2 regions of the Cupriavidus sp. CER-90 genome follow, and region 2 is predicted to be linked to the other one. Evidence: riboswitches for the same ligand, from Rfam matches in the RefSeq annotation. Region 2 holds a riboswitch; the other holds the start of a gene.
What was found. Region 2 has a riboswitch for glycine ahead of gcvT (glycine cleavage system aminomethyltransferase GcvT). Riboswitches for the same ligand answer to the same signal wherever they lie in the genome.
Positions count from the first base shown of each region.

Region 1: another riboswitch for glycine. It lies ahead of AC24R4_RS07925 (D-amino acid dehydrogenase); the one in region 2 lies ahead of gcvT (glycine cleavage system aminomethyltransferase GcvT).

Region 1 covers NZ_JBYGYM010000001.1:1,762,503-1,777,202, reverse strand. Annotated here, with positions in the region: gene AC24R4_RS07940 (LysR family transcriptional regulator) at 1-666, opposite strand, end outside; gene AC24R4_RS07935 (MFS transporter) at 947-2,275, shown strand; gene AC24R4_RS07930 (M20 aminoacylase family protein) at 2,327-3,538, shown strand; glycine riboswitch at 3,598-3,696, shown strand; gene AC24R4_RS07925 (D-amino acid dehydrogenase) at 3,859-5,127, shown strand; tRNA gene AC24R4_RS07920 (tRNA-Leu) at 5,472-5,558, opposite strand; gene AC24R4_RS07915 (diguanylate cyclase domain-containing protein) at 5,650-7,227, opposite strand; gene AC24R4_RS07910 (hypothetical protein) at 7,372-7,839, shown strand; gene AC24R4_RS07905 (M81 family metallopeptidase) at 7,896-9,392, opposite strand; gene AC24R4_RS07900 (MFS transporter) at 9,418-10,737, opposite strand; gene AC24R4_RS07895 (LysR family transcriptional regulator) at 10,890-11,846, shown strand; gene AC24R4_RS07890 (hypothetical protein) at 11,899-12,249, shown strand; gene AC24R4_RS07885 (TonB-dependent siderophore receptor) at 12,288-14,489, opposite strand.
Region 2 covers NZ_JBYGYM010000002.1:1,458,460-1,473,159, forward strand. Annotated here, with positions in the region: gene AC24R4_RS17225 (L-serine ammonia-lyase) at 34-1,410, opposite strand; gene AC24R4_RS17230 (DUF421 domain-containing protein) at 1,468-2,010, opposite strand; gene gcvP (aminomethyl-transferring glycine dehydrogenase) at 2,118-5,042, opposite strand; gene gcvH (glycine cleavage system protein GcvH) at 5,121-5,501, opposite strand; gene gcvT (glycine cleavage system aminomethyltransferase GcvT) at 5,614-6,741, opposite strand; glycine riboswitch at 6,831-6,952, opposite strand; glycine riboswitch at 6,974-7,061, opposite strand; gene AC24R4_RS17250 (YMGG-like glycine zipper-containing protein) at 7,155-7,379, opposite strand; gene AC24R4_RS17255 (UvrD-helicase domain-containing protein) at 7,661-9,748, shown strand; gene AC24R4_RS17260 (response regulator) at 10,073-10,804, shown strand; gene AC24R4_RS17265 (ATP-binding protein) at 10,809-12,107, shown strand; gene AC24R4_RS17270 (ABC transporter substrate-binding protein) at 12,129-13,301, opposite strand; gene hemN (oxygen-independent coproporphyrinogen III oxidase) at 13,546-14,700, shown strand, end outside.

The DNA.
Region 1 (14,700 bases), on a different contig from region 2:
GCTCTGCACGATGCGCCGGGGCATGTCCAGGCGGTGCAGGCGCATCAGGCTTGCCAGGGGGCTGCCGGGATCGTCCAGCGGATCGAGCGTCAGCCAGTCCGCATCGAGCAGCGCACGCAGGCGTCGCGCACGGCGCAGCGGATGCCCGGGCCGCACGGCCAGGCCCATGCCGACCGAAAACAGCGGCTCCCACTGCATGCCGCCGCCACCGGGGCCGCTGTTGGTCGAGATCAGGCCAAGATCGAGCCGCCCCTCGCGCAACCCTTCCAGGATCTGCTGCGGTCGCAACTCCAGCGCGCGCAGCGTCACATTCGGATAGCTCTGCCGGTACGCCGCCATCGCATCGGGCAGCGCGCCGCTCGACGCCACGGCGGTAAAGCCGATATGCAGCTGCGCCTCGGCGTGCCCGCGAATCGACTCGATATCTTCCAGCGCGTGCCGCAGTTCCTGCTCCACCACCGTGGCGCGCCGTACCAGCGCCAGCCCATAGGCCGTCAGGCTCACCCCCCGCACCGAGCGCGACATCAGCGTCACGCCCAGTTCGCGCTCCAGCTCCGCAATGGCCTTCGACAGCGCCGGCTGCGACGTATGCAGGCTACGCGCGGCCTCGTGGATGCTGCCGTGCTGGGCCACCGCCAGCAGCACGCGCAGTTGTTGCAGCTTCATCAGGGTTTCTCCCCACCGGCTTGCCGCCGATGCCTTGCGATGGTGCGCGCCTGCGCAATTGCCGTGCATGGCACACCGGAATGCGCCGCGTAGGTACTAGTCCTGATGGTACGTGGCCAGTGATGGTGCCGGTGATGCCATTTCGTTATCACGATGACAATAAATGATTTTCGGGGCGGCGTGTTTGCCGGAATACTGCATCGCCAAGGACGTACAACTTCAGCGATGGATGCCCGCCAGGGCGCCACGATTTCCGCAACCCAGTTCGTGGAGCCCCCACATGAACGACGCCACCTTGCCCGCCGGCACGCCGCTCTCCGCTGCCAGCGTCGCCGCCCCCGCCACTTCCGCCACCCCGGCCAGGGCTAAGCAAAGCCAGTTCCGCCTGATCGCCGCATGCTCCATCGGCAATGCGCTGGAGATGTTCGACTTCACGGTCTACAGCTTCTTCTCGCTGCTGATCGGCAAGCTGTTCTTTCCGTCGGATAGCCCGTACGGGTCGCTGCTGCTGGCCGTGGCCACGTTCGGCATCGGCTTTGTCATGCGGCCGCTGGGCGGCGTGCTGATCGGCAACTATGCCGACCGCCATGGCCGCAAGGCCGCCATGACGCTGACCATCGGCCTGATGGTGCTGGGCACGCTGTGCATCGCGCTGGCCCCCACCTACGCCACGGCTGGCGTGTTCGGGTCGCTGACCATCCTGGCGGGGCGGCTGCTGCAGGGCTTTTCGCTGGGCGGCGAGATTGGCGCCTCCACCGCGATGCTGATGGAAGGCGGCGACGTAAAGGGCCGCGGCTGGCGCGTGAGCTGGCAGATCGGCAGCCAGGGCATTTCCGCGCTGGCGGGCGCCGCCACGGGCGCCACGCTCTATGCCTTGCTGCCCACCGCCGCGCTGGAAAGCTGGGGCTGGCGCGTGCCGTTCCTGCTCGGGCTGCTGATCGCGCCGGTAGGTCTCTATATCCGCGCCAATCTCGACGAGACGCACGAGGCCGACGCCCATGCCCCGAGCCCGGTCGGCGAACTGTTCCGCCGTCACGCCGGCAAGGTGGTGCTGGGCATCCTGGCGGGCACCGCCGGTACGGCCACGATGTACCTGGTGGTGTTCTTCATGCCGACGTACATGATCCGCGTGCTGCATATGCCGGCGTCGCTGTCGTTCCTGTCGGGCTGTGTCACGGGCGTCACGCTGCTGGTGGTGTCGCTGATTGCCGGCACGCTGGCGGACCGCCTTGACCGCCGCAAGCCGCTGGTGGCCGGGTCGCTGCTGTTCAGCCTGATGGCCGTCTATCCCGCGTTCTGGCTGATGAACCACTACCCGAGCGTCCCGCTGGTGCTGGGCCTGTCCGCGCTGCTGACCGCCAGCATCAACCTGGGCACCACGCCGCTGTTCCTGATGCTGCTGGAAATGCTGCCCGCCGGCGTGCGCGCCACGGGCCTGGCCGTGATCTACAGCGTGGGCGTGACGGTGTTCGGCGGGTCGTCGCAGTTCGTCGTCACATGGTTGCTCGCGAAGACCGGCAACCCGATGGCCCCCGCCTTCTACATGATGGCGTGCGGCGTGCTGGCCCTGGTGGCCGTGCTGCGCATCGCCGAGACACGCGAACACTGATCCCTGTCGATATCCGTCGCGACGCCGCGAGCCTGACTTTCCGAGACCACCATGACCCGAGAACCGACCCTGACCCCGTTTCAGCTGCTGCCGCACCTGTTGCCTGCCATCGACACCGAGACCTTCGTCAATATCCGCCGCCAGATCCATGCGCAGCCCGAACTGGGCTTCGAAGTTGGCGCCACCAGCCGGCTGGTGGCCACGCTGCTGGAAAGCTGGGGCTACGACGTGCACACCGGCATTGGCAAGAGCGGCGTGGTGGGCCAGTTGAAGGTCGGCAACGGCACACGACGGCTGGGCATCCGGGCCGACATGGACGCCCTGCCGATCGTCGAGGCCACCGGCCTGCCCTACGCCAGCAAGACGCCCGGCCGCATGCACGCCTGCGGGCACGATGGCCATACCGCCATCCTGCTGGCCGCCGCCCACGCGCTGGCCAGGTCGCGCAGCTTCGACGGCACGCTGAACCTGATCTTCCAGCCCGACGAAGAGAACCTGTGCGGCGCGCGCGCGATGATGGAAGACGGCCTGTTCGAGCGCTTTCCGTGCGATGCGGTCTTCGCGCTGCACAACATGCCCGGCGTGCCGGCCGGGTCGTTCCGGGTGCTGGAGGGGCCGGTCAGCCTGTCGTCGGACGTGGCCGATGTCACGATCCGCGGCGTCGGCGGCCATGGTGCGATGCCCCATCGTTCGAAGGACCCCATTGCCGCGTCGGCCGCCATCATCACCGCGCTGCAAACGGTGGTGGCGCGCAACGTGGCGCCCGACGACACCGCCGTGGTATCGGTCGGCTTCATCCACGCCGGTGCCACGCACAACGTGATTCCGGAGGAGGTCAAGCTCGGCCTCAATGTGCGCGCGGCGCGGCCCGAAACGCGCGCGCTGGTGGAAGCCCGCATCCACGAGATTGTCAGCCTGACCGCACAGGCCCACGGCGTGACGGCCCAGATCGACTATCGCCAGCTGACGCCGCCGATGGTCAACGCGGCCGGCCCCACCGCGCTGGCCGCCGAGGTCTGCCAGGAGCTGGTGGGCGCCGAGCACGTGGTCACGCAGGCGCCCAAGGGCCTCAATGGCAGCGAGGACTTCGCCTGGATGCTCGATGCGGTGCCCGGCTGCTATCTGATCCTGGGCAACGGCGAAGGCGAATTCGGCGGCTGCATGGTCCACAACCCCGGCTACGACTTCAACGACCAGGTGCTGCCGCTGGGCGCCGCAGCCTGGGTGCGGCTGGCGCAACGCTTCCTGGTGCCTTCGGCCTGACGGCAACAAACCTGATAGCCGAATCTTTAATTTCTATGGCATAGTGGCCACCGTTGTACCCCGCGATATCGGGAGAGCCCGTTGCTGCCGCCAGGCAGTACGGCGCCGAAGGAGCAACCGCCCCGGAAACTCTCAGGCAAAAGGACCGGTATCGCCATGGAACTCTGAAGAACCCCGGCTTGTACGTCGGCCGGCGGTACCGAAGGAGCAAGCGAGCCCCGGCTCGCGAATCTCTCAGGTCAAGGACAGAGGGGGCGTCCGCGAGAAGCGCATGGTGCGCCGCGGACTGCCACCCCATGACGTCCTGAAAGACCTTCCACATGAAATCCATTGCAGTGATCGGCGGCGGTATTACCGGCGTCACGACCGCGTACGCGCTGGCCAGGCGCGGGTTCTCCGTCACGCTGTTCGAGCGGCATCGCTATGCGGCCATGGAAACGTCGTTCGCCAACGGCGGCCAGTTGTCGGCCTCGAACGCCGAGGTCTGGACGCACTGGTCCACACTGGCCAAGGGCATCAAATGGATGCTGCGCGCCGATGCGCCGCTGCTGGTGAATCCGCGCCCCACCTGGCACAAGCTGAGCTGGTTCGCCGAGTTCATGGCGTCGATCCCGCATTACCGCGCCAACACGGTCGAGACCGCGCGCCTGGCCATCGCCGCGCGCCAGCACCTGTTTGCCTGGGCCGACGCCGAAGGCATCGACTTCGACCTGAAGCGGCGCGGCATTCTGCATATCTATCGCAACAAGGCGGGCTTCGAGCATGCCGGCCGGGTGTCGAAGCTGCTGGCCGAAGGCGGGCTGGAGCGCCACGCGGTCACGCCGGCCGAGATGCGCGACATCGAGCCCACGCTGGCCGGCGACTACTACGGCGGCTACTACACCGAGAGCGACGCCACGGGGGACATCCACAAGTTCACCAGCGGCCTGGCCGCGGCGATCCGGCGCCTGGGCGTGCATACGCTGTACAACCAGGATGTGCGGTCGGTGGCCACCACGGGCCGGCGCGCGACCGTGGTGTCGGCGGAAGACAACCTGCCCACATCGCGCGAATTCGATGGCGTGGTGGTGTGCGCGGGCGTGGCCAGCCGCGCCTTTGCCCGGCAGCTGGGCGACCGCGTCAACATCTATCCGGTGAAGGGCTATTCGATCACGGTGAACCTGAACGACGCGCAAAGCCAGGCCAGCGCGCCGACGGTCAGCCTGCTCGACGACGAAACCAAGCTCGTGACCAGCCGCCTGGGCACAGACCGCTTCCGCGTGGCCGGCACGGCCGAGTTCAACGGCATCAACCGCGACATTCGCGCCGACCGCATCCGTCCGCTGGTCGACTGGGTGCATGCCTGCTTCCCCGGCGTCAGCACGCGCAGCGTCGTGCCCTGGGCCGGCCTGCGTCCGATGATGCCAAACATGATGCCGCGCGTAGGCCGTGGCCACGCCGCCAACGTGTTCTACAACACCGGGCACGGACATCTGGGCTGGACGCTATCGGCAGTGACGGCCGAGATGGTGGGGGACGTGGTCCGGCAGGCCGCGACGCAGCACGCGCGCGTTGCGGTGGGCCAAGGTGTGGGCGGCGTGGCAGCTTGATACGCCCGCCCTCTCCCCCGCCCCTCTCCCGCCGTGCGGGAGAGGGGAGCAAACCGCCGCCGTCGACATGCCTTGGGTGTTCTCCCCTCTCCCGCGATGCGGGAGAGGGGTCGGGGGAGAGGGCCAGCCCGGCGAAAGCCCAAACGCTTCGCCAAAATGAAAAAGCCCTGCTCGTTGAGCAGGGCTTTCGAATTGGTGCCCAGAAGAGGACTCGGTCACCCAGGCGCGACCCCGGCTTGCGCTGGCAAGCGCAAGCTTTTCGAGTCCCCGCGGGCAGTCCGCAGGGACTGCCCTTTCTGGGCCGGAAATGAAAAAGCCCTGCTCGTTGAGCAGGGCTTTCGAATTGGTGCCCAGAAGAGGACTCGAACCTCCACAGTGTTGCCACCGCTAGGACCTGAACCTAGTGCGTCTACCAATTCCGCCATCTGGGCTTCGTTTCGCTGCATTGCTGCGTTGAAGCGAGACGCGAATTCTACATAAGCTCTGGCGATTTGCAAGCCCTTTTTCACGCGATCGTCAAAATCAGCTGTTCTGCACCCCAAGGTACAGGCTGCCGTCGACCACGTAGCGGTTGCGCCCCGCCCGCTTGGCGCGGTACATCGCGCTGTCGGCACGGTGCAGCAGCGGCTCCAGGCGCGGGGCTTCGGGCACCGCGCATACCGCGCCCACGCTGATCGTCACGTATGGCTGCACGGGCGTGCCGTTGTGCGGAATGGCCAGGTCCCGCACCACCGCCACCATGCTGCGGGCGATGGCGCGCGTTTCGTCCGCCGACGAATCCGGCAGCACCACCGCGAATTCCTCGCCGCCCAGCCGGGCGCAGAACTGCGGGCCCCGCAGCACGCCGGTCAGGGCTTCGGCCACCTGGCGCAGGCAGTCGTCGCCGCAGGGGTGCCCGTACAGGTCGTTGAATTGCTTGAACAGGTCGACGTCCAGGATCAGCAGGCCGATTTCCTTGTCGCGCTCATGCGCGCGCGCCACGGCGGCCAGCGATTCGCGCTGGAAGTAACGCCGGTTTGGAATGCCGGTCAGCGCGTCGATATCGAGGTCGGCCTGCACGCGCGACAGCTGCTCCGCCGTTTCGCCAAGCTGCGTGGCCAGCGCCTGTTCGCGCGACTGGTAGCGGCTGATGTCGCGCATGAACACCAGCAGGCCGATCTGCTTGCCGTCCATCCGGCACACGGGCTCCACCGTCAGTTCGTAGCCCAGGCCATCGGGAATGAAGGGCGCCAGCTCGTCGGGGTCGCTCAGCGCGTGGTGCCACGCCGGCGGCGGCATCTGGCCACGGCGCAGGTCGGGCACCAGCCGGGCAGCGGCGGGATTGAACTCGACGATGCGTCCGTCCGCGCCCAGGATCGCGCAGCCCTCGCGGATCGTGTCGAACACGCGCAGCCGCGCGTAGTGGCCGGTATCGTCCAGGTGCTTGCGCAGCGCGCAGACCCACACCAGCAGGGTCATCAGCGAAAAGGTGGCCGGCGTCAGGTCGCCGCCCAGCGGGCCGGTCCAGCGGTACAGGTAGGCGATGTGCGTCACCAGCGGCAGGAGCAGCCCCGCCATCAGCACGTTGCGGCCGCGCACCGACAGCGCCGCGTTCGGCACCTCGGCGGTGGCCAGGAAATACATGCTGAGGCCCAGCATCGCGTAGGTCCAGGCGGCCACCGCGGTGTAGCCGATGCCGTGGCGAAACACCGCGCCCGGCGACACGCCCGGCGGCATCAGTTCGATCGACGTCCAGATCAGGTGGTGGCGTTCGTTGGTGAATACCAGCGCCAGCGTCAGCACCGCGAAGAACACCGGCACCCAGAGCATCGACCACGGCACGACAAAGCGTGGCCGGCTCAGGTGAACCATCGCCACCAGCCAGCCGATCGGCACCGCCACGATGCCCGCATACTGGAACTTGGCCCAGAAGATCCGGCCTGGCAGCGCCGTCTCGCTGATTTCCAGCAACCGGCCGCCGCTCCAGATCGTGACGCCCGCCGCCAGCACCAGGAATGCACGGACGGTGGGGTCATCGCGGCGCGGCCAGGCCGCGACGGCCATGCCCACACTGCACACCACGGCAATGGTCAGGCAAAGGACGAGAGGATACGATGGCATTGACGATGGGCCGAACCGGATGGCAAACCCCGTCCGGCGATGCGGGGCGAACCATTATAGGCCCGCACGGTCCGACACTGGCGCCGGGGCATACCCCGACGCTGCCCGCATACACCCTACCCGCCACCCTTCAGGAATCACGACGTGCCCTTCATCCTCCTAGGCATCGCGATCCTCGTTGCCTTCGTTTATGGCCTGGTCCGGCTCTACCAGCTCGTGACGGCCGCTTCCGGCATGCTGGCCGGCGCCGCCGCCGACATTCTGATACTGGCGATACTGGCGGCGCTGTGCGTGGCGGCGCTGCGCCGCTACCGGGCCATCCATGGCCGGCGCGTCAAGGGCGAACGCATCCTGGCCCTGCGCGGCGAATGGGGGGCGCTCAAGGTCGACGCCGAACGCAAGAACTGCGTGCTGGAGATGAACGGCCAGCGCCAGGTGCTGATCTTCGCGGACATCGAGGCCGCCCGGCCCGAGGCGCGCCAGGGCCGCTGGTATGTGGTCGTCGGCGTGCGCCACGGCAAGCAGGGCGAATGGGTGATACCGGTAGCCGACCGGGACGCCGCCAACCTGTGGGCGAAGATCTTCCGGCTGGCCGCATTGCAGAAGCTCTGAGCGCCGGCGCGTGATCGCCCGGCGTCAGGCTTCCGGCTTCAGGCGCGGAACGGGCTTCAGGCGCGGAACGGCTCGCCCATCGGCTTCAGGCGGATGCCGGGCGCCAGGCGCGTCCACGGCAGGTCGGCCGGGTCGGCCGTCATCGGCCCCGGCGCCTTGGCCACCAGCACGGCGTGGGCGATGCCCTGGAAGTCCGCGCGAAAATGCACCGAGCTCTTGTTCACCAGGATCTTCATCGCCTCGGGCTCGACCCCGCCCACGCGATACAGGTTGCGATCCAGCATCTGCGCCTTGCCGCCGCTGACCACCACCTGCACGCCGCCGATACCCAGCAGCGCCACGGGCCCCACATCGGCCAGCATGCCGTGCATCATCGGGCCGCCAAAGCGGCAGACGCCGTCCGATAGCCTGAGCACCTCGAAGCGCCCCTGCAGCGGCTCGTCGCCGGGCACGCCCGACACGCCGCCCAGCGCCACGTCGATCACCGCGCCCACCCCGGCGCGATGCGCGGCGGCCGCCACGGCCGGGTCCCAGATCAGGCCGATGGCCGCGCCCTGCGCGCCGTTGCGCAGCAGCGCGCGCAGCATGCCCATCGTGTTCGAGTCGCCGCCGGCACCGGGGTTGTCCTGCGTATCCGCGATGACCACCGGACGCGTGGCGCCTTCGGCCATCCGCATGGCTTGGCGCACCGCGTCATCGGGGGACAGGAACGGCACCTCCCACGCGGCCTCCTCGGCCAGCATCCGGTCGTAGAGTGCCTGCACGGCGGCTTCGGCGGCGGCGTCATCGTCGCCATAGCCCCAGATCACCGGCCCGCACTCGGGAAAGTCGGCGGCCGGGAAGCCCGGCGCGAATGACAGCGACACCACCCCGCCCGCCTCCAGCTCGGCCAGCGCCGCGTACTGGCCGCGCGCGGGCTCCAGCATCGTGCACATGCCGTTGATCGGAATCAGGAACGGCAGGCGGCGGGCCGCGGCACGCCAGCGGCGCGGGCCGGCCAGCAGCGGCTGCAGCAGTTCGGCGGCGCGCACGCCGGTTTCGGCCATGTCGACGTGCGGATAGGTGCGATACGCCACCAGCGCATCGGCAGCGTCGAGCATGCGCTGCGTGACATTGGCGTGGAGGTCCAGCGACGCCACCAGCGGCACCGCCGGGCCGATCACCTCGCGCAGGCGGGCCAGCAATTCGCCCTCGCCATCGTCTGCATGCTCGGCCACCATCGCGCCGTGCAGGTCCAGGTAGATGGCATCGAACCCACCCGCGCGTGCCGCCGCGACGATTTCGCCGGCGATGCGCTCGAACGCATCCTCGGTCACATGCGCCGACGGGCTGGCGCCGGCCCAGATCACCGGGCGCAGGGCCCAGCCGTTGCGCTGCGCGGCCTGGATGAATCCGCCCACGGGGATATTCACATCGCGCAGCGCCAGCACATCGTCGCCGCGCGCCATGGCCGGGAAGCCCTCGCCGCGTTCGAAACTGGCGTAGGTGGCCTTGGATGGCGCAAACGTATTGGTTTCGTGCTGGAAACCGGCGATCAGGATTCGGGGTGCCAAAGGGTTCTCCATGTTCATGTTGTCGTCAAACCGTGGCCGGACTGCCTTGCGGCGCGGGCATGCGGTTGGCCACCAGCGTCACCGCGCCGGCCACCAGCAGCGCCACCATCACCAGCAGGCCGGCCTGCATGCTGCCGGTGGCCGTGCGCACCCAGCCGATGATGGTCGGGCTCAGGAAGCCGCCGACCAGGCCGATCGTGTTGATCAGCGCGATACCGCCCGCGGCGGCATCGCCCTTCAGGTATTGCGACGGTATGGCCCAGAACACCGTGTAGGCCGTCCACATCATCGCCGTGGCGATCGTCATGCACAACAGCGACACCGCCAGGTTGCCGCTGGACAGCGTGGCCACCGCCAGCGCCACGGCCCCGATGAAGGCGGGCACGGCGCTATGCAGGCGCCGCTCGCCGCGCCGGTCCGAGCGCCGGCCGATCACGACCATCGCAATGGCGGCCGCGATATACGGGATCATCGAATACAGGCCGATCTGCATGGTGTCGGTCACGCCATCGGCCTTGATGATCGACGGCAGCCAGAAGCTGACCGCATAGATGCCGCAGATCATCGTGAAGTAGGCGAAGGCCAGCAGGTACACGCGCGGATCGCGCGCCACCTGGCCGAACGAATGGTGGCCCGCGCCGGGCGTGTGCAGTTCGGCGGCAATCATGCGCTTTTCGGTATCGGTCAGCCACGTTGCATCGGCCGGCCGGTCCGCCAGCACACGCAGCGCCAGCACGCCCAGCAGCACGCACGGCAGGCCTTCCACCAGGAACATCCACTGCCAGCCTGCCAGGCCATGCGTGCCCGACAGGCCAGTCATCAGCCACGTGGACAGCGGCGAGCCGAAGATGCCGCCGAGCGGGCCCGCCAGCATCACCACGGCCATCACGCGCGCCATGCGCTGCTGGCCGTACCAGTACGTCAGGTAGAAGATCATGCCCGGCGCAAAACCCGCCTCGAACACGCCGAGCAGGAAGCGCATCACATAGAACGTGGTTTCGTCGCGCACGAACATCATGCCGGCCGACGTCAGGCCCCACAGCACCAGAATGCGGCTGATGGTCTTGCGTGCCCCGATGCGGGGCAGCAGCAGGTTGCTGGGGATCTCGAACAGCACATAGCCGAAGAAGAAGATGCCGGCACCCAGGCCGTACACAGCGTCGGAGAAGCCCAGGTCGCTCTGCATCTGCAGCTTGGCGAAGCCGATATTGACGCGGTCCAGGTAGGCGAACGTATAGCAGAGCAGCAGGAAGGGCAGCAGGCGCCAGTTCAGTTTGCGGTACAGCGCCTGTTGCGCGGCGCGGTCGTGCGCCGGCGTGGTGCGTGGGGGCAGTGTGGTGGACATGCGGTCTCTCCCGTGGTCGTCCTTTGGATGCGATGAACGTTGTGCTGTCGCTTTTTCTTGTTGTCGAAGGATCGTCGGTCAGATGAAAAAGCAGAGCAAGAGCAACTTAAGTCGGCTATCGTTGCCCAATCGGCAACAGCTCGGCTTTCGACATGCGAGAACTGAACCAGCGCAGGCTGCGCTATTTCCACGAGGTGCTCACGCACGGATCGATCCGGGGCGCGGCCGACAGCATCAACACATCGCCATCGGTCATCACGCGCCAGATCCGCCTGCTGGAGGACGAAGTCGGCGCGCCGCTGTTCGACCGCCACGCGCGCGGCGTGCAGCCCACCGAAGTGGCGCTGCACCTGCTGGAATACTGGCAGGGCTGCCGGGCGCAGCAGGAGCTGTTCGAAGACCGCCTGCAGGCGCTGCGTGGCTTGCAGCACGGCCAGATCCGCATTGCCACCAGCGAGGGCTATGTCGATGGCCTGATGGACGAGGTGCTCACCGACTTCTGCGCGCAATACCCCCGGCTCGACGTCACGGTGGACATCCTGCCCGTCAACAACGTGCTGCAGGAGGTGGCCGAAAGCCGCGCCCATATCGGCCTGGCCTACAACCCGCCGTCGCATGCCGATGTGCGCTGGGTGGCCACGTCGTCCCAGCCGGTGGTGCTGCTGGTGCATGCCGGGCACCCCCTGGCGCTGCGCGGCACCACCGTGGATGTGCGCGAGCTTGCCGACTACCCGCTGGCGATGATGCCGCCGGCGTTCGGGCTCGGGCAGATCGTGCAGATGCTGGCGTACGCCGAGAACATCCAGATCCGTCCCACGCTGACCACCAATTCGCTGGCCGTGCTGCGGCACTTCGTCAAGCGCCACCACGGCATCACGCTGATCGGCGCGTTTGCGGCCTATCGGGAACTGGGTTCGGGCGAACTGGTGACCCTGCCGATCGCCCACCCGCTGTTCGAGGCGGCCAAGGCGCGGTTGCTGGTCAAGGCGGGCCGGCCGCTGGGCGTGGCCGCCGACACGCTGCTGGGCTGCATCGTGCGCGACATGTCGATGTTCGCGGCCCCCGCACCGCGCGGGCGCGGACGCGCCACGGCGCGCAAGTCGCCCTGAACGCAGGGTCCGCTAGAATCGGGGCTCCCTCATACGGCCAAGGAGCCTCTGCATGACTGCACCGAACTGGAAAGGGATGGCCCTCACGGGCGCCATGGCAATGGCCACGATGATGGCGGGCTGCGCCGCGCAGCCGCAGCCGCCGCAGCTGCCAATTGCCGGCGTGGCCAATCCGGGGCCCCAAGGCGGCCGTGGCACGCCCGAGGGCTGCCAGGCCGACAAGCTCGGCGACAACGCGCTGATCGGCAAGACCGAAGCCGAAGCGGCCAAACTGCTCGAAGGCTGCGCATGGCGCTTCGGCAATCGCGAAGGCCAGCATATGCCGGGCACGATGGACTACAACCCGCAGCGGCGCACCCTCGACGTGATGGGCGGCAAGGTCACGGCGGTGCGCCGGGGCTGAGAACGGCGGCCCCTGCCGGCCGCCTGCATTTCAATCCATCAGAACTGCAGCGAGGCGTTCATCAGGAACGTGCGCGTGGCCGCCGGCAGCACGAAGCCGTCATAGGTGGTGGTCCAGTAGCGGCGGTTGAACACGTTGTTCAGCACGGCGCGCACGGTCACCGGCTTGCCGGCCATACGGGTGGTGTAGCGCGCGCCGATGTCGGCCGTGGTGTACGACGGAATCTGCTGCGTATTGGCCGAGTTCACGTACATCGAGCCGGTCACCTTGGCGCCGGTCCACAGCGTCAGGCCGGGGACGAACGGCGTGTCGTACTCGACGCGGCCGGTCACGATGTAGTTCGGCGTGGCGAAGACCCGGTTGCCGTTGACCTGCGGATCGTCGACGTCCGTGGTCTTGGTGTGCAGCCACAGCACGCCGCCCATCAGGCGCACGTCACGCGCCACGCGCCACCAGCCGCTGGTATCCACGCCCGTGAACTGCTGCTTGCCGTTCTGCACGAAGACGTTCGACGTGTTGGTGTACTCGTAGCCCTTGTCCACGCGGAACAGGGCCAGGTTGGCGCCCCACTTGTCGCGGTCGGTCTTGAAGCCCACCTCGTACTGGCGGCTCTTGAGCGGGCCGAAGGTTTCGCCAAAGTTCGCGGCGGTCGGGCCGGCCGATCCGCCCGGTTCCAGCGACTCCACGTAGCTCACGTAGGCGGTCGAAAAATCGTCCGTCTTGAACATCACCGCCGCGGTGGGCGTGATCGGGTTGGCGCTGTAGCGCGACGTCCGGACCGCTTCGGGGCTGTAGTTGTCTTGCGAGAACATGTTGTAGCGCAGGCCGGCCAGGACCGACAGGCGCGGCGTGATCTGCACCGTGTCGCTCAGGTAGACCGATTTCTGCTGGATCTTGTAGTCGCGGTACGGAATGTAGTCCTTGCCCACGCCGGCCTGCTCGTCCAGCGCGATGGGGTTGTACAGGTTGTTCATCCCCATGAAGATGCCGTTGCCGCCCAGCCCGCTGTCCAGCTCGCGCACCTGCGAGAGGTAGCCCAGGCCCGCCACGATCTCGTGCTTGAGGCCCCCCGTGTCGAACTTGCCCTGCACCATCGCGTCGTACGCCTGATAGTAGTAGGCGGTTTTCCAGCGGTAGTTGGTGTCCGAGTAGTTCCCTGCGTCGTCGGTGACAAACAGGAAGCTGTCGGCATTCAGGCGGTTCTGGCGCGCGAAGCGGTACTTGAAGCTGGTCTTCCAGTCGCTGTTGATGCGGTAGTCCACGCCGGTGCCCACGGTCAGCGTGTCGGTCTCGTGCGACGACCACGGCTGGGCCAGGTTGCGCGCCACGCTGCTGGCGGCGGGGATGGTGTCCGTGCCGAACGACAGCCCGAAGATCGTGCCCTGCGACTTGCGCTTCCAGTACATGATGTCGGCATTCCACGTCAGGTCCGGCGTGATGCGGAAGTCGGTGGCCAGCGAAAACGTCTGGCGGCGCACGTGCACGCCCTGTTCGCTGGTGTTGCCGTCCTCGTTCACGGCGTTGATGCGGTAGCCGAAGCGGTCGTCGTTGCCGAAGCGGCCGCCCACGTCGACCTTCTCGCTCCAGACGTTGTTGGTCTGGTAGCCGAGGGTCACCTCGCGCAGCGGCGTGTTGGTGGGCCGCTTGGCCACGTAGTTGATGATGCCGCCCGGCGAGCCAAAGCCGTACATGAAGCCAGACAGGCCCTTGAGCAGCTCCACCTGCTCGAACGGCTCCAGCGGGATGTCGGCGTCCCACGTGACGAAGTTCTGGCCATCCACCTTCGTGCCGTTGAGCATGTCCACGCGAATGCCGCGCACGGAGAAGTACGAGTTCTCGGTGCGTGCGTTGTCGCCCAGCACCTGCACGGCGGGGTCGTACCTGAACACATCGTTGGCGGTCTGTGCCATGCGCTGCTGGATCTCGTCACTGGACACCGCGTTGACCGAGAACGGCGTATCCACGGCCTTGCGGTCGCCCAGCGCACCGCTGCTCACGCGCTCGACCTTGACCGCCTCGCCGGACCGGTCGGCCACCACGGTGGCCGTGGGCAGCGTGGCGGTGGCGCCCTGCTCGGCCGGCTGGGCCGGGACCTGCGCATGGGCGGGCGCGGACAGCGACAACGACAGGCCCAGCACTGCGGCGGCAACAGGCGACAGCGCGGTGGCTGGCAGCGGAGAACGGACAGAAACGCGCAAGCGCAGGCTGGCGCGCCCGTTGGACGGACGGTGCAAGAGCATCGGAATTCCCGGGACTGTTATGGGCGGTGTGCTGGCTCGACGTGCACGAGGCGGCGTGGGCCGCACATCAACACGAATAGTAATGCGAATAATTCGTGTTTATACAACGGACGAGCGATTCACCCGGGAATTCGTTGCGTCTTCAATGTGGATTGTTGCAATGGCGCCACTCGGGGCGCCCCGCGGGGCGCCATGCGGAGGGCCGGGCGCC
Region 2 (14,700 bases):
CCGGCCAGCGCCGGCCAACGGATGCCACGTGCGTCAGCACTCGACAATATTCACCGCCAGGCCACCGCGCGCGGTTTCCTTGTATTTGGTCTTCATGTCGGCCCCGGTTTCGCGCATGGTCTTGATGACCGAGTCCAGCGACACATAATGCGTGCCGTCGCCGCGCAGGGCCATGCGCGCCGCGTTGACGGCCTTGACCGATGCCATGGCGTTGCGCTCGATGCACGGAATCTGCACCAGGCCGCCGACCGGATCGCAGGTCAGGCCCAGGTTGTGCTCCATGCCGATCTCGGCCGCGTTCTCCACCTGCTCCGGCGTGCCACCGAGCACGGCGGCCAGCGCCCCGGCCGCCATCGAACAGGCCACGCCGACTTCGCCCTGGCAGCCCACCTCGGCGCCCGAGATCGACGCGTTGAGCTTGTAGAGCAGACCGATGGCCCCGGCTGTCAGCAGGAAGTCGACCACACCCTGGGTGTTGGCGCCAGGCACGAAACGGTCGTAGTAATGCAGCACGGCGGGGATGATGCCGGCCGCGCCGTTCGTCGGCGCCGTGACCACGCGACCCCCGGCGGCGTTTTCCTCGTTGACGGCGATGGCGTAGAGGTTGACCCAGTCCATGACCGACAGCGGGTCGGACAGCGTGCGCTCGGCGCGCAACGTCAGGTGCCGATAGAGCTCCGGTGCCCGGCGCTTGACCTTGAACGGGCCGGGCAGTTCGCCGTCCGTGCGGCAACCGCGCGCCACGCACTGCTGCATGACATCCCAGATATGCAGCAGTCCGCCCGTCACCTCGTTCTCCGGCCGCCATGTCAGTTCGTTCTCGAGCATGAGCCGGGCAATCGACTTGCCGCTGGCATGGGCCATGTCGAGCATCGCGCGTCCCGTGCGAAACGGGTGCGGCAACTGCTTGCCGGCGGCCAGGACCTGCGTATTGGGCGCGCCGGCGGTGACGACGAAGCCGCCGCCCACCGACAGGTAGCGGGCCTCGCGCAGCGATGCGCCATCGGCATCATAGGCGTGGAACTTCATGCCATTGGGATGCTCGGCCATGGCTTCGCGCCGATAGAACACGATGTGCTCGCGTTCCACGAACGGCACGGTGTGCCGGCCCAGCAGCGACAGCTGCTTGCTGGCGCGCAGCGCCGCCAGCTTGGCGTCGATCGCCTCCGGATCGACCGTGTCGGGCGATTCGCCCATCAATCCCAGGATCACGCCCTTGTCGGTGCCGTGCCCCTTGCCCGTGGCGCCGAGCGATCCGTAAAGCTCCGCGCGCACGCTGGCCACCCGAGGCAGCAGGCCGTCGCGTTCCAGGCCATGCGCAAACATCAGGGCCGCCCGCATCGGGCCCACGGTGTGGGAGCTCGACGGGCCGATGCCCACCTTGAACAGATCGAAGACGCTGACTGCCACGGCTGAACTCCAGATTGGTTGCCGGCGCGGTTTGTGGGACCGTTTGCCGTAAGGCCGCTAGGCCGGCTTGTCCTGATCGGAATGGGCCGGATGACGCCATAGTGCGCCGGGTTCGGCGGGACCGGAAGCCGGCGGCGGCTCCTTCATCTTCACGCTGATGGAGCCGTCGGTTTCCAGAATCGCGAAATGCACGTCTTCCACGCGGGCGCAGCCGTTGCGGCGCAACACCTTGTGCAATTCGTGCGTGCTGATGCGTTCGCGGCGCATGACTTCCTCGTAGACCTCGCCCTGGTGGATCACGATCTGCGGACGGCCGTCGACCAGCATTTCGAGCGGACGGCTACGCCACGTGACATACCCGAGCAGCGCATCGGTCCCAAACAACGTGCCCGCCAGGATCAGCCCCGCCAGCACCGAGTTGTCGCCGGCATTCATCGCGTTCTGAACCGCGTTCGAGATGATCAGCAGCAGGACAAGATCGAACGGCGTGAGCTGGCCGATCTGCCGCCGGCCCGAAATGCGCATCAGCAACAGAATGGCGCCATAGACGATCAGGCCGCGCAGGACGAATTCCCACCAGGGCGCGCTGAGATTCCACATGAATGAGGCCTCCGCTCAAGGACGGCGCCGGATACCGGCGCCCGCTCCCTGAGCATAGTCCGTCGGCGGCATCCGCGTGTATCGGACGCCGCCTGACGGGCTGGCGCTCACTCTTCGGCGTACTCGCTCATCGGCACGCACGAGCAGAACAGGTTGCGATCGCCATACACGTTGTCGGCACGGCCAACCGGCGGCCAGTACTTCTGCGTGCGCAGCGATGCCAGCGGGTAGGCCGCTTCCTCGCGCGTGTACTTGTGCGTCCACTCGTTGCCGACCACCACGGCCGCGGTGTGCGGGGCGTGCTTGAGCGGGTTGTCCTCGCGGTCGAAGCTGCCGTCTTCCACCCGCGCGATCTCGCCGCGGATGGCGATCATCGCGTCGATGAAGCGGTCGAGTTCGTGCAGCGATTCGCTCTCGGTCGGCTCGATCATCAGCGTGCCCGGCACCGGGAAGCTCATGGTCGGGGCGTGGAAGCCGTAGTCCATCAGGCGCTTGGCCACGTCCTCGTTGGTGATGCCGGTGGTCTTCTGCAGGGGGCGCAGGTCGAGGATGCACTCGTGCGCCACCAGGCCATGCTGGCCCGTGTACAGCACCGGGAAGTGCGGCGACAGGCGGCGCGCCACGTAGTTGGCGGTCAGGATTGCGTTCTCGGTGGCGGCGGTCAGGCCGGCCGAGCCCATCATCGCGATATACATCCACGAGATCGGCAGGATGCTGGCCGAGCCGAACGGCGCGGCCGAGATGCCGCCGATGCCGTTGTCGTCGCGACGGTAGCCGACGCTGTCCTGGTTGGGCAGGAAGTCGGCCAGATGCGCCCCCACGGCTACCGGACCGACGCCCGGGCCGCCGCCGCCGTGCGGAATGCAGAACGTCTTGTGCAGGTTCAGGTGCGACACGTCGCCGCCGAACTGGCCCGGCGCGGCCACGCCGACCATCGCGTTCATGTTGGCGCCATCGACATAGACCTGGCCGCCGTGCTTGTGCACGATGTCGCAGATCTGCTGCACGCCCTGCTCGAACACGCCGTGCGTGGACGGGTACGTGATCATGATCGCGGCCAGGTTCCTGCTGTGCTGCTCGGCCTTCTTCGCCAGATCGTCGAGGTCGACGTTGCCGTTGTCGTCGCAGGCCACCACCACGACCTTCATGCCGGCCATCTGCGCCGACGCGGGGTTGGTGCCGTGGGCCGACGACGGGATCAGGCAGATGTCGCGATGGCTCTCGCCACGGCTGGCGTGGTACGCGTGGATGATCAGCAGGCCGGCGTATTCGCCCTGCGAGCCGGCGTTCGGCTGCAGGCTGACCGCGGCGTAGCCGGTGGCGGCGCAGAGCATGGCCTCCAGCTGGTCGATCATCTCGCGATAGCCCACCGTCTGGTCCAGCGGGGCAAATGGGTGGATGTTGCTGAACTCGGGCCACGTCACCGGAATCATCTCGCTGGTGGCGTTGAGCTTCATCGTGCAGGAGCCCAGCGGAATCATCGTGCGGTCCAGCGCCAGGTCCTTGTCGGCCAGCGAGCGCAGGTAGCGCAGCATCTCGTGTTCGGCATGGTGCGTGTTGAACACCGGATGCGTCAGGTAGGCGCTCTGGCGCGCCACGTTGCCCGGGAAGCCGTCGCCGACCGATGCCTCGATCTTGTCGAAGTCGGGCACCGGCTTGCCGTGCGCGAAGATCTCCCACAGCGTGACCACGTCGTCGCGCGACGCGGTTTCGTCCAGCGAGATGCCGATGCGCGACGCGCCGGCGTGGCGCAGGTTGATGCCGCGCTGCGTGGCCGTGGCGTGGAACGCCTCGGTGTTGAAGCCGGTTTCCAGCGTCAGCGTGTCGAAGAACGTCTCGTTGACCGGGGGCAGGCCCAGCGCCTTCAGGCCGGCGGCCAGCGTGGCGGTCAGGCGATGCACGCGTTGCGCGATGCGCTTCAGGCCCTGCGGGCCATGGTAGACCGCATACATCGACGCCATCACGGCCAGCAGCACCTGCGCGGTGCAGATGTTCGAGGTGGCCTTCTCGCGGCGGATATGCTGCTCGCGCGTCTGCAGCGCCAGGCGGTAAGCCTTGTTGCCCTGCGCGTCGATCGTGACGCCGACCAGGCGGCCCGGCATCGATCGCTTGAATTCATCCTTGACGGCCATGTAGCCCGCGTGCGGACCGCCAAAGCCGAGCGGCACGCCAAATCGCTGCGAGTTGCCCACGGCCACGTCGGCGCCCCATTCGCCCGGCGCGGCGATCAGCGTCAGCGCCAGCAGGTCGGCGGCGGCCACCACCCGGCCACCGGCCGCATGCACGGCGTCGGCAATGGCGCGGTAGTCGGCCACATCGCCATTCACGCCCGGATACTGCAGCAGCACGCCGAAGGCGTGGGACTGCGCGGCGTCCGCAGCCGGGCCGACCTTCACCTCGATGCCCAGCGGCAGCGCGCGCGTGCGGATCACTTCCAGCGTTTGCGGCAGCACATCGTCGGCCACGTAGAACGTGTTCGACGCATGCTTGTGGACGCGCTGCAGCAGCGTCATGGCCTCGGCAGCGGCCGTGCCTTCGTCGAGCATCGACGCATTGGCGATGTCCAGGCCGGTCAGGTCCGTGATCATCTGCTGGAAGTTCAGCATCGCCTCCAGGCGGCCCTGCGAGATTTCCGGCTGGTACGGGGTGTAGGCGGTGTACCAGGCCGGGTTTTCGAAAATGTTGCGCAGCACCACGCCCGGCGTGAGCGTGTTGTAGTAGCCCTGTCCGATGAAGCTCTTCAGGACGCGGTTCTTGCCGGCCAGGCCGCGCAGGCGGGCCAGCGCGGCTTCTTCGGTCAGCGGGGCGGTGAACTCGCCCAGCGACATGCCGTCGCGGCGGCGGATGGCGGCGGGCACCACGGCGTCGATCAGCGCGGCGCGGCTGTCGAAGCCAAGCACCTTGAGCATGTGTTGCTGTTCGGCGCTGTCGGGGCCGATGTGGCGGGCGGCGAAGGCGTCGCGCGCCTCCAGTTCGGCCAGCGTGGGCCGTGTACCTTGGGCGGCGGCATTCATGGGAAGCGGGGCGTTCATGGCAAGGAATCTCGGGGAGCGGGCGGCGGGCAGGTGGTCGGCCTGTCCGCCGCGCGCGGCATCAAACAGTCAGCGCGATCAGGCGCCGACGCTGGCCTTGTAGGCGTCGACGTTCATCAGGCCGTTCACGTCGTCGGCGTTGGCCGGCTTCAGCTTGAACAGCCAGGCGTCGAAGGCGTTGGCGTTGACCGACTCGGGCGCTGCCGAAGCGGCGTCGTTGACGGCGATCACTTCGCCAGCCACCGGGGCGTAGATGTCGGAAGCTGCCTTCACGGACTCCACCACGGCCAGGGCGTCGCCGGCACCCACCGACTTGCCCACTTCGGGCAGTTCCAGGAAGACGATGTCGCCCAGGGCGTCCTGTGCGTGGTCGGTAATGCCGATCGTCAGCGTGCCGTCGGCTTCGACGCGCACCCATTCGTGCGACTCGGTGTACTTCAGGTCAGCGGGGAAGTTCATGAGGTTCTCCGGGATACAGTTTGTTTCTTGTTTCATTCACCCGGTCCGCAGCAGGTTGGGCTCGAGCGGACGGGCGGAAGGGCGACCGTTTGATGTGAAGCCGGGCGATGCCTCAGCTCACGAGTGCCTTGCCATTACGCACAAACGGCAGTTTAACCACAGTCGCGGTCAGTTTGCGGTCACGAATCTCGACCTGGACGTCGGTGCCCGGCGCCACGCCCTTCGGCAGGCGGGCGAACGCGATCGACTGCTGCAGGCTCGGGCTGAACGTGCCGCTGGTGATTTCGCCGGTGCCGGCCGCCGTGATGACCTTCTGGTGCGCACGCAGCACGCCGCCCTTGTCGCGCAGGATCAGGCCCGCGAACGTCTGCTTCTGGCCGCCCGCCACCAGGGCCTGCTTGCCGATGAAGTCGCGCTCGCTCTGCAGGTCGACCGTCCAGGCCAGGCCGGCGTCCAGCGGCGAAGTATGGATATCCATGTCCTGGCCGTACAGGTTCATGCCGGCTTCCAGGCGCAGCGTGTCGCGCGCGCCCAGGCCGGCCGGACGTACGCCCGCGGCGATCAGCTTTTCCCAGATGCCGGCGACGTTCTCGGCCGGTACCACGAGCTCGAAGCCGTCTTCGCCCGTGTATCCGGTGCGGGCGACCATCAGTTCGCCCATTTCCGGGTCTTGCACGACCAGCGCGTTGAACGGCTTCAGCGCATCGGCCGGCTGGGTGGAGGGGAAGGCCTGGTAGACCTTGGCGCGGGCGTTGGGGCCCTGCACGGCCACGATGGCCAGCTTGCCGGTGCCGGCCGGTGCCACGTCGCCGCGGCGCGGTGTGATCGTCACGCCGCTGCCGGTGGCGGCATTGCGCGACTGGATCCATTCGATGTCGCCAAGCGCCGTGCTGGCGTTCACCACCAGGCGGAAGTGGTCCTCGGCAAAGAAGTAGACGATCAGGTCGTCGATGACGCCGCCTTTTTCGTCGAGCATGCACGAATACAGCGCCTTGCCCGGCGTCTGCAGCTTGTCGACGTTGTTGGCCAGCAGGCCGCGCAGGAAGGCCCGCGTGCCGGCCCCGTGCAGGTCGACCACGCACATGTGCGACACGTCGAACATGCCGGCATCGGCACGCACGGCATTGTGTTCCTCGATCTGCGAACCGTAGTTGACCGGCATGTCCCAGCCGCCAAAGTCGACCATGCGGGCGCCGAGGGCGCGGTGGATAGCGTTGAGGGGCGTGGCCTGGAGCGTCATGGATATCCTCGGGGGCGGTTCGAAAACGAAAAAAGGGTCATCCGCCGCAACGATCGGGCGCACCAATGTGCATCCAATCCGCTGCGGCGGATGACCCCTCTGTCCTCGATACCTGAGAGATTACGAAGCCGGAACTTCGTGCGCCCCTTCGGTGGACATGCTCACCACGGCATCAGGGCAGTGGCGGATGTCGCTCTCCAGAGTGCGGCATGCATCGTGTGCATGTTGCATGCCGATCCGGTCGGTCCATGGTGCCTGAGAGTTTGCGGGTGGTTCCCCTTCGGCGGCGCAATCGATGCGCGCTCTCCCGGCCGGATGCGCGAGAATGTACGGGACCGGTCAGCCTTTGTCAAACCTACGCCCGACGCCGGCCGGCGGTCCCGCCCCCGGGATTGGAATCGCCCGCGGGTCGGTTAGCGACGGTCCTTCGTCACGACATTACCGACCACGCCGCCCACGGCCGCGCCGCCCAGCGTACCCAGCGCGCTGCCGTCGGTCAGGACGGCACCGCCGAGCGCACCGGCGCCCGCGCCAATGGCGGTATTACGCTGCTTCGGGGTCATGTCCGCGCAGCCCGCAAAGCCCACCAGCGTCACGCCGATCAGGGCAACTTTCGAAAGGGTGCGAAGCGTCTTCATGATTGGCTCCTTTGTTGTCATCGAGATCATCGTTTCCGATTTGTTGATATGTCCCGGACCGGTCGCGCCACGCGCAAGACCCGTGCGGTCCTGTGAGATAAGAGGCAAGCTCCATGCCCCGGGATCCGCCGCTTTACGATTGTTACCAGCCTGAAACGCCTCTTGTCGGACGCCGCCCGACACGCCCGTGCGCGCCTGCGGCGCGTGTTAACATCGACGCCTTCGGCGCGCCACCCCCAGGTGCGCCATGCGCCATTCCGCCTGCCACGTTCCCCAACCTCATGACTCTCGGACTCAATGCCGCGCAATCCGAAGCGGTGCGCTACCTCGACGGCCCCTGCCTTGTGCTGGCGGGCGCCGGATCAGGCAAGACCCGCGTGATCACGCAGAAAATCGCCCACCTGATCGAGGACAAGGGGTTCGAGCCGCGTCACATTGCCGCCGTCACGTTCACGAACAAGGCGGCGAAAGAGATGCAGGAGCGCATTGCCAAGCTGATGGAAGGCAAGACCACGCGCGAAGGGAAGCGCATTCCACTCAAGCAGCTGACGGTTTGTACGTTTCACTCGCTGGGCGTGCAAATCTTGCGCATGGAGGCGGAGCATGTCGGGTTGAAGCCACAATTCTCGATCATGGATTCGGACGACTGCTTCGGGCTGGTCCAGGAGCAGCTGAGCACCACCGACAAGAAGCTGATCCGCAGCGTGCAAGGCACCATCTCGCTGTGGAAGAACGGCATGGTCGATCCCGAGACCGCGCTTGCGCAGGCGGCCAATGCCGACGAGCACCAGGCCGCGATGGTCTATCGCAACTACGTGGCCACGCTGAACGCGTACCAGGCGGTGGACTTCGACGACCTGATCCGCCTGCCCGCCGAACTGTTCGCGCGCGACGAGGCCGTGCGCTTGAAGTGGCAGAACCGGCTGCGCTATTTCCTGGTCGACGAATACCAGGACACCAACGCGTGCCAGTACCAGCTGCTGAAGCTGCTGGCCGGCGGCTCGCACCTGCGCGCGCCGGCGTTCACGGCGGTGGGCGACGATGACCAGGCCATCTACGGCTGGCGTGGCGCCACGCTGGACAACCTGCGGCTGCTGCAGACCGATTTTCCGGACCTGAAGGTGGTCAAGCTGGAGCAGAACTACCGCTCGACCGTGCGCATCCTCGAAGCGGCCAACGCGGTCATCGCCAACAATCCGAAGCTGTTCGACAAGAAGCTGTGGTCGGAACACGGCATGGGCGATCCGATCGCCGTCCATCCGATGAACGACGAGGAGCACGAGGCCGAGTCGGTGGTGTTCCGCCTGTCCGCGCACAAGTTCGAGCGCCGCGCGCAGTTTCGCGATTACGCCATCCTGTATCGCGGCAACCACCAGGCGCGCCTGTTCGAGCAGATCCTGCGGCGCGAGCGCATTCCGTACGTGCTGTCGGGCGGCCAGAGCTTCTTCGACAAGGCCGAGATCAAGGACATCTGCGCCTACCTGCGCCTGATTGCCAATCCGGACGATGACCCCGCGTTCATTCGCGCCATTACCACGCCGCGCCGTGGGGTGGGCAACACCACGCTCGAGGTGCTGGGCACGTTTGCGGGGCAGGCCAAGGTGTCGCTGTTCGAGGCGGCGATGATGGGCGGCATCGAGGCCAGGCTGCAGCCGCGCCAGCTGGAGCCGCTGCGCACGTTCTGCGAATCGATGGTGCGCCTGGCCGAGCGCGCGGCCAGCGACCCGGCCACCGTGGTGCTGGACGACCTGATGGAAGGTATCCACTACGAGGCCTATCTGTACGACACCTTCGACGAACGGCAGGCGCAGTCGCGCTGGACCAATACGCTGGAATTCCTGGACTGGCTCAAGCGCAAGGGCACGCGTCCGGAGGCCGAAGGCGACGGCGAGGCCACGGGCGCCGACACGGCCGACGGCTTCGGCGACGAAGGCAAGAATCTGCTCGAACTGACCCAGACCGTGGCGCTGATGAGCATGCTCGAAGGCCGCGACGAAGATCCCGACGCGGTGCGGCTGTCGACCCTGCACGCGTCGAAAGGCCTGGAATATCCGCACGTGTTCCTGGTGGGCGTGGAAGAGGGCATCCTGCCCCACACGCGCGAGGACGAAGACCTGGACGACGAGAAGATCGAGGAAGAGCGCCGGCTGATGTATGTGGGCATCACGCGCGCGCAGCGCACCCTGCAGATCAGCTGGTGCAAGAAGCGCAAGCGGGCGCGCGAAACCTATTCGGTCGAGCCGTCGCGCTTTATCGCCGAGATGAAGCTGGAGGAAGCGCCAGCACCGCAGGACACCACGCCGGCGATGAGTCCGAAGGACCGGCTCGCCGGCCTGAAGGCGCTGCTGAACAAGCCCGTCGCGGCCTGACTTGATACAAGGCCGACAAGACGGCCGGGGTCGGGCTCACTACGATTGGCGGCGCGTGGAAACGTCCCTCGGACGTTCCTGCGACGCACCGCGCCCGCCCTTCGGCTGCGGTGTGGCTGGGCGCATGCGAGCCCGGCTTCTTCCCTGTTGAACGCTCCCGGATGCGGCAGCACCGGGGGCGTATTTTTCTCCCGGGCGTTCGTGCTGCGCCCCAGGTGCCGTGCGCGGCACGTATCAAAATTGATACAAAGCGGGCATCGCCTGTTATCTGCCGGCTGGTACATTGGCCGATCGGATGTCCCGCGTATTCCTCACTTTTCCCCCATGGACCTGTCGCCCAACCTGCCCATTCGTCTGCTGATCGTCGATGACGACCCCCAGATCCGCGCCATGCTGGCCGAATACCTGGCCACGTTCGGCATGGAGGCCGAGGGCGCGGAAGGCGGCGCGGCGATGCGCACGGCGATGGGCCGGCAGGACTACGACCTGGTGATCCTGGACCTGTCGCTGCCGGGCGAAAACGGCCTGACGCTGTGCCGCGAGATCCGCGAGCAGAGCAACCTGCCCGTGATCATGCTGACCGCGCGTGCCGAACTGGCCGACCGCGTGGTGGGCCTGGAAGTGGGGGCCGACGACTACGTGACCAAGCCGTTCGAGATGCGCGAGCTGGTGGCGCGGATCCACACGGTGCTGCGCCGCAGCCGTGGCGACGTACGCCGCCCGACGCCTGCCCCGGGCGGGCACGAGATGCGCTTCGGCTGCTGGCGCCTGAATGCCACGCTGCGCCAGCTGGTCGATGCGGAAGACACCGTGGTGCCGCTGTCCAACGCCGAATTCCGCCTGCTGCTGACGTTCATCGAGAATCCGAACCGCGTGCTCGACCGCGAGATGCTGATCAACAATGCGCGCGGCCGCGACCTGGACGTCTTCGACCGCAGCATCGACCTGCTGGTATCGCGGCTGCGCCAGAAACTGCGCGACGACCCGCGCGACTCGTCGCTGATCCGCACCGTGCGTGGCGAAGGGTACGTGTTCACCGGCAACGTGGAGCACTGAAGGCATGGCTGCTGCGATTCCGCCGACCACCGGCGGTGCTTCGGCGATACGGGCCGAACCGCGCGCCCCCGGGCCGGCCAGACGCCGCCGGTTCAACTCGATGTTCATGCGGTTGTTCTTCGTGATGACCGCCATCATGCTGGCCGTGCATGTGCTGGGCGTGACCGTGATCGAGAGCGTGTTTCCGCGCCCGGGTTCGGAACGCTACATGGAGCGCATGCGCCGCGCCGCGTCCGACGCCGAGGCGGCGGGCCAGCTGGTGCCCAGCGGCACGCCCGCGCATCCGCTCGAAGGGGTGTTCATGCCCGACCGGCCGCCTGGCGCGCCGGCCGGCATGCGCGGCAATGAACCGTTCGATTTCGATGGCCCGCCGCTGCGCCCCGAAGCGTTCGGCGAACGCCGGCCATTCGACCGTCCCCCCGGGCCGCCGAAGGGATTTCATATCCGTGGCATCTGGCCGCCGCACCTGGGCCTGATCTTCCAGCTGGCGGCCATCCTGATCGCTTCGTGGGTGGGTGCCCGCCTGCTGGCGCGGCCGGTGCAGCAACTGGCCAGCGGCGCCAACCGTCTGGCGCAGGACGTCCATGCCCCGCCGCTGGACGAAGACACCGGCCCCGCCGAAGCGCGCGACGCCACGCACGCGCTGAACCTGATGCAGCAGCGCATCCGCACCCAGCTGGCGCAGCAGTCGCGCTTCCTGGCGGCGGTGTCGCATGACCTGCGCACGCCGCTGACGCGCATGAGCCTGCGTATCGAACGCATCGAGGACAACGACGTGCGCTATCGCCTGCGGCAGGATCTGGCCGAGATGAATGGCCTGATCGACGCCACACTGTATTACCTGCGCGAACGCGACGACGGCACCGGCCCGCGCCAGCGGGTGGACATGGTGGCGCTGCTGCAGGCGGTGGTCGACGACGCCCAGGAAATCGGGCAGGACGTGCGCCTGTCTGGCGAAGCGGCGCCGCTGCTGGCCTATCCGGCCGAACTGCGGCGCGCCGTGGTGAATCTGGTGGAAAACGCCCACCGCTATGGCGGCGCCGCGCACATCATCCTCACCGACACCCCCGAGCGCGTCTCGATCGACGTCTGCGACAACGGGCCCGGCATTCCGCCGGCCGAACTGCAGCGCGTGCTGGAGCCGTTCTATCGGCTGGAGTCCTCGCGCAGCCGCGCCACCGGCGGCGTGGGCATGGGCCTGTCGATCGCCGCCGATATCGTGGCGCGCCACGGTGGCGAACTGAAGCTGACCAACCGGGCGGAGGGCGGGCTGCGCGTCAGCATCACACTGCCGCGCGCCTGATCGAAGCGAGCCAGCCCACGCTCAGGCGCGCTGCGGCAGGCCGCTCTTGCCGATCGCCGCCAGCTGCACGTACTGCGACCCACGCAGGCCCCGCGTGAAGTCGAGCGTGAAGTCCCCGACGTCGATGCGGGCCTGCAGCGCGCGCCGCAATTCCGCCGGGCCCGACGCCTTCATGCCGGCAGCCGCGCGCACCAGCCAGGCCGCACCGATATAGCCGGCCAGCGTGGCAGGCGAGGGCGGCTCGTCCAGGTACTGCTTCATGCGGGCCACGTGCTCCTTGACGACGCGCAGCGTCGATTCCTGCGGCCCCGGTGCTATCTGCGTCACGACCATGCCGCCCGCGTAGCCGGCGCCCAGGATCTCGCGCGCCGCCGACGGACTGACCGCCGAAAGGCCGACCAGAAACCCGTACCAGTTTTGCGCCGCCAGTGCGCGGCCCAGGCTGCCATAGGCCAGCGTGTCGCCCGCGACGATCACTGCGCCCGGCCGGGCCGCGGCAATGCGCCGTGCGCTGTCGTCGACATTGCCAATCAGCGCCACGGCGCGCGTCGAGATGTCCTTTTCCAGGCGCGCCAGCCACGGGGTGCCGACGCCGAGCGTGCCGGCCGCGAAGTCGGGCGACACCGCCAATGCGATGCCGGTCAGCCCGTAGCTGCGCAGCTGATGCACGGCGGCGTCGAGTTCGGCCTGATAGTCGGCGCGCGTGAACCATACGTTGTCGGCGCTCAGCGCCAGCCCCGACAGCGGCGCGACGATCTGCACCCCGCGCCGCGTCAGGTCGGCCGAGCCGGCCAGCGTGGGCAGCAGGCTGTCGCCAGGCCCGAACAGCACCTCGGCACGTTCGTTGTCGGCCAGCGCCACGGCCTGTGCGACGGCGGCGCGCGGGTTCGAGGCGTCCGCATCGCGCACCACGTGCACGATGCGCAGCCCGCCATTGCCGGCCGGCGACGCATTGAAGGCATCAAACATCACCTTGGCGCCGGCCAGATAATCGCGCGCCTGATCGGCCTGCGGCCCCACGCGGTCCACCAGGTGGCCCACTACGAGCTGGCGGCGCAGGACCTGGCCAGCCGGCTGCGCCATCGCGGGCAGCACGGCGGCGGACGTCAGGGCGCCGAGTCTCTGCAAGGCGCGGCGGCGGCCCGTCGAAGCGGGCGGACACGCGGGGGGCGACTGCGGCAAGGCTGGGCGCATGGCATTGAGAGTCGGATGGACAGGATGTACGGCGGAAGCGAGTGCGGCTGGACTTGGTACTCGGCGAGCCGGGCCCGAGACTATCGGCCCTTCATGACGCTTCCGTGACTTTTGCCCGACATGAGGCCCCCCGTTGGCGGGGCTGGCAGGTGTAGGGGCGCCATGATCTTGATGCGCATCAAGGTTGTTGCACCGTGCGAGGCATAGCATCGATTGTCATTCCGCCCACAAATCGAGTTTCCGCATGTCCGCCCCCATTCCAGACGCCGCCGGCACGGCTTTCGACCGCCGCGCGCTTGCCGATTTCCGCAGCCTGGCCGGCCGTATCGACGGCAACGGCCCCCGCTATACCTCCTATCCCACCGCCGACCGCTTCCACCATGACGTGGGCGACGCCGGCTACCAGACTGCGCTGCAGGCGTGCCGCGCCGATTCGCCGGCCCCGCTGTCGCTGTATCTCCATATCCCGTTCTGCGAAAACATCTGCTACTACTGCGGCTGCAACAAGATCATCACCAAGGATCACAGCCGCAGCGCGCAGTATGTCGACTACCTGTCGCGCGAAATGGCGATGGTCGCCGGGCGCCTGGGCGAGCGACGCGCCGTGATGCAGTCGCACTGGGGCGGCGGCACGCCGACCTTCCTCGACCCCGATGAAATGCGCCGGGTCATGGCGGCGCTGCACACACATTTCGTGCTGCTGCCGGAGGGCGAACATTCGATCGAGATCGATCCGCGCCGCGTCACCGACGAACGCATGGACCTGCTGGCCGAACTCGGCTTCAACCGCATCAGCCTGGGCGTGCAGGATTTCGACCAAGAGGTGCAGGAAGCCGTGCACCGGGTGCAGTCGTATGAAGACACGCGCGCCGTGGTGGAGGCGGCGCGGCGCCTGGGATTCCAGTCGGTCAGCGTGGACCTGATCTACGGCCTGCCGCACCAGACCACGGCGCGCTTTGGCAAGACCATCGAAAAGGTGCTGGCGCTGCGGCCCAACCGGCTGTCGGTGTACAGCTACGCCCACCTGCCGCATGTGTTCAAGCCGCAACGCCGTATCGATGCCGCAACACTGCCGCCGGCGGCCGAGAAGCTCGACATCCTGGTGTCGACGATCGAACGGCTGACCGCCGCCGGCTACGTCTATATCGGCATGGATCACTTTGCGCTGCCCGACGACGACCTGGCGATCGCCCAGCGCGAAGGCCGGCTGCAACGCAATTTCCAGGGCTATGCCACGCACGCCGGCTACGACCAGATCGGTCTTGGCGTATCGGCCATCGGCGCCGTGGCCGGGCACTATGTCCAGAACGCCCGCACCACGGACGACTACTACGCCGCGATCGATGCCGGGCGCCTGCCGGTGGTGCGCGGTTTCGAGATGTCCGCCGACGATCATCTG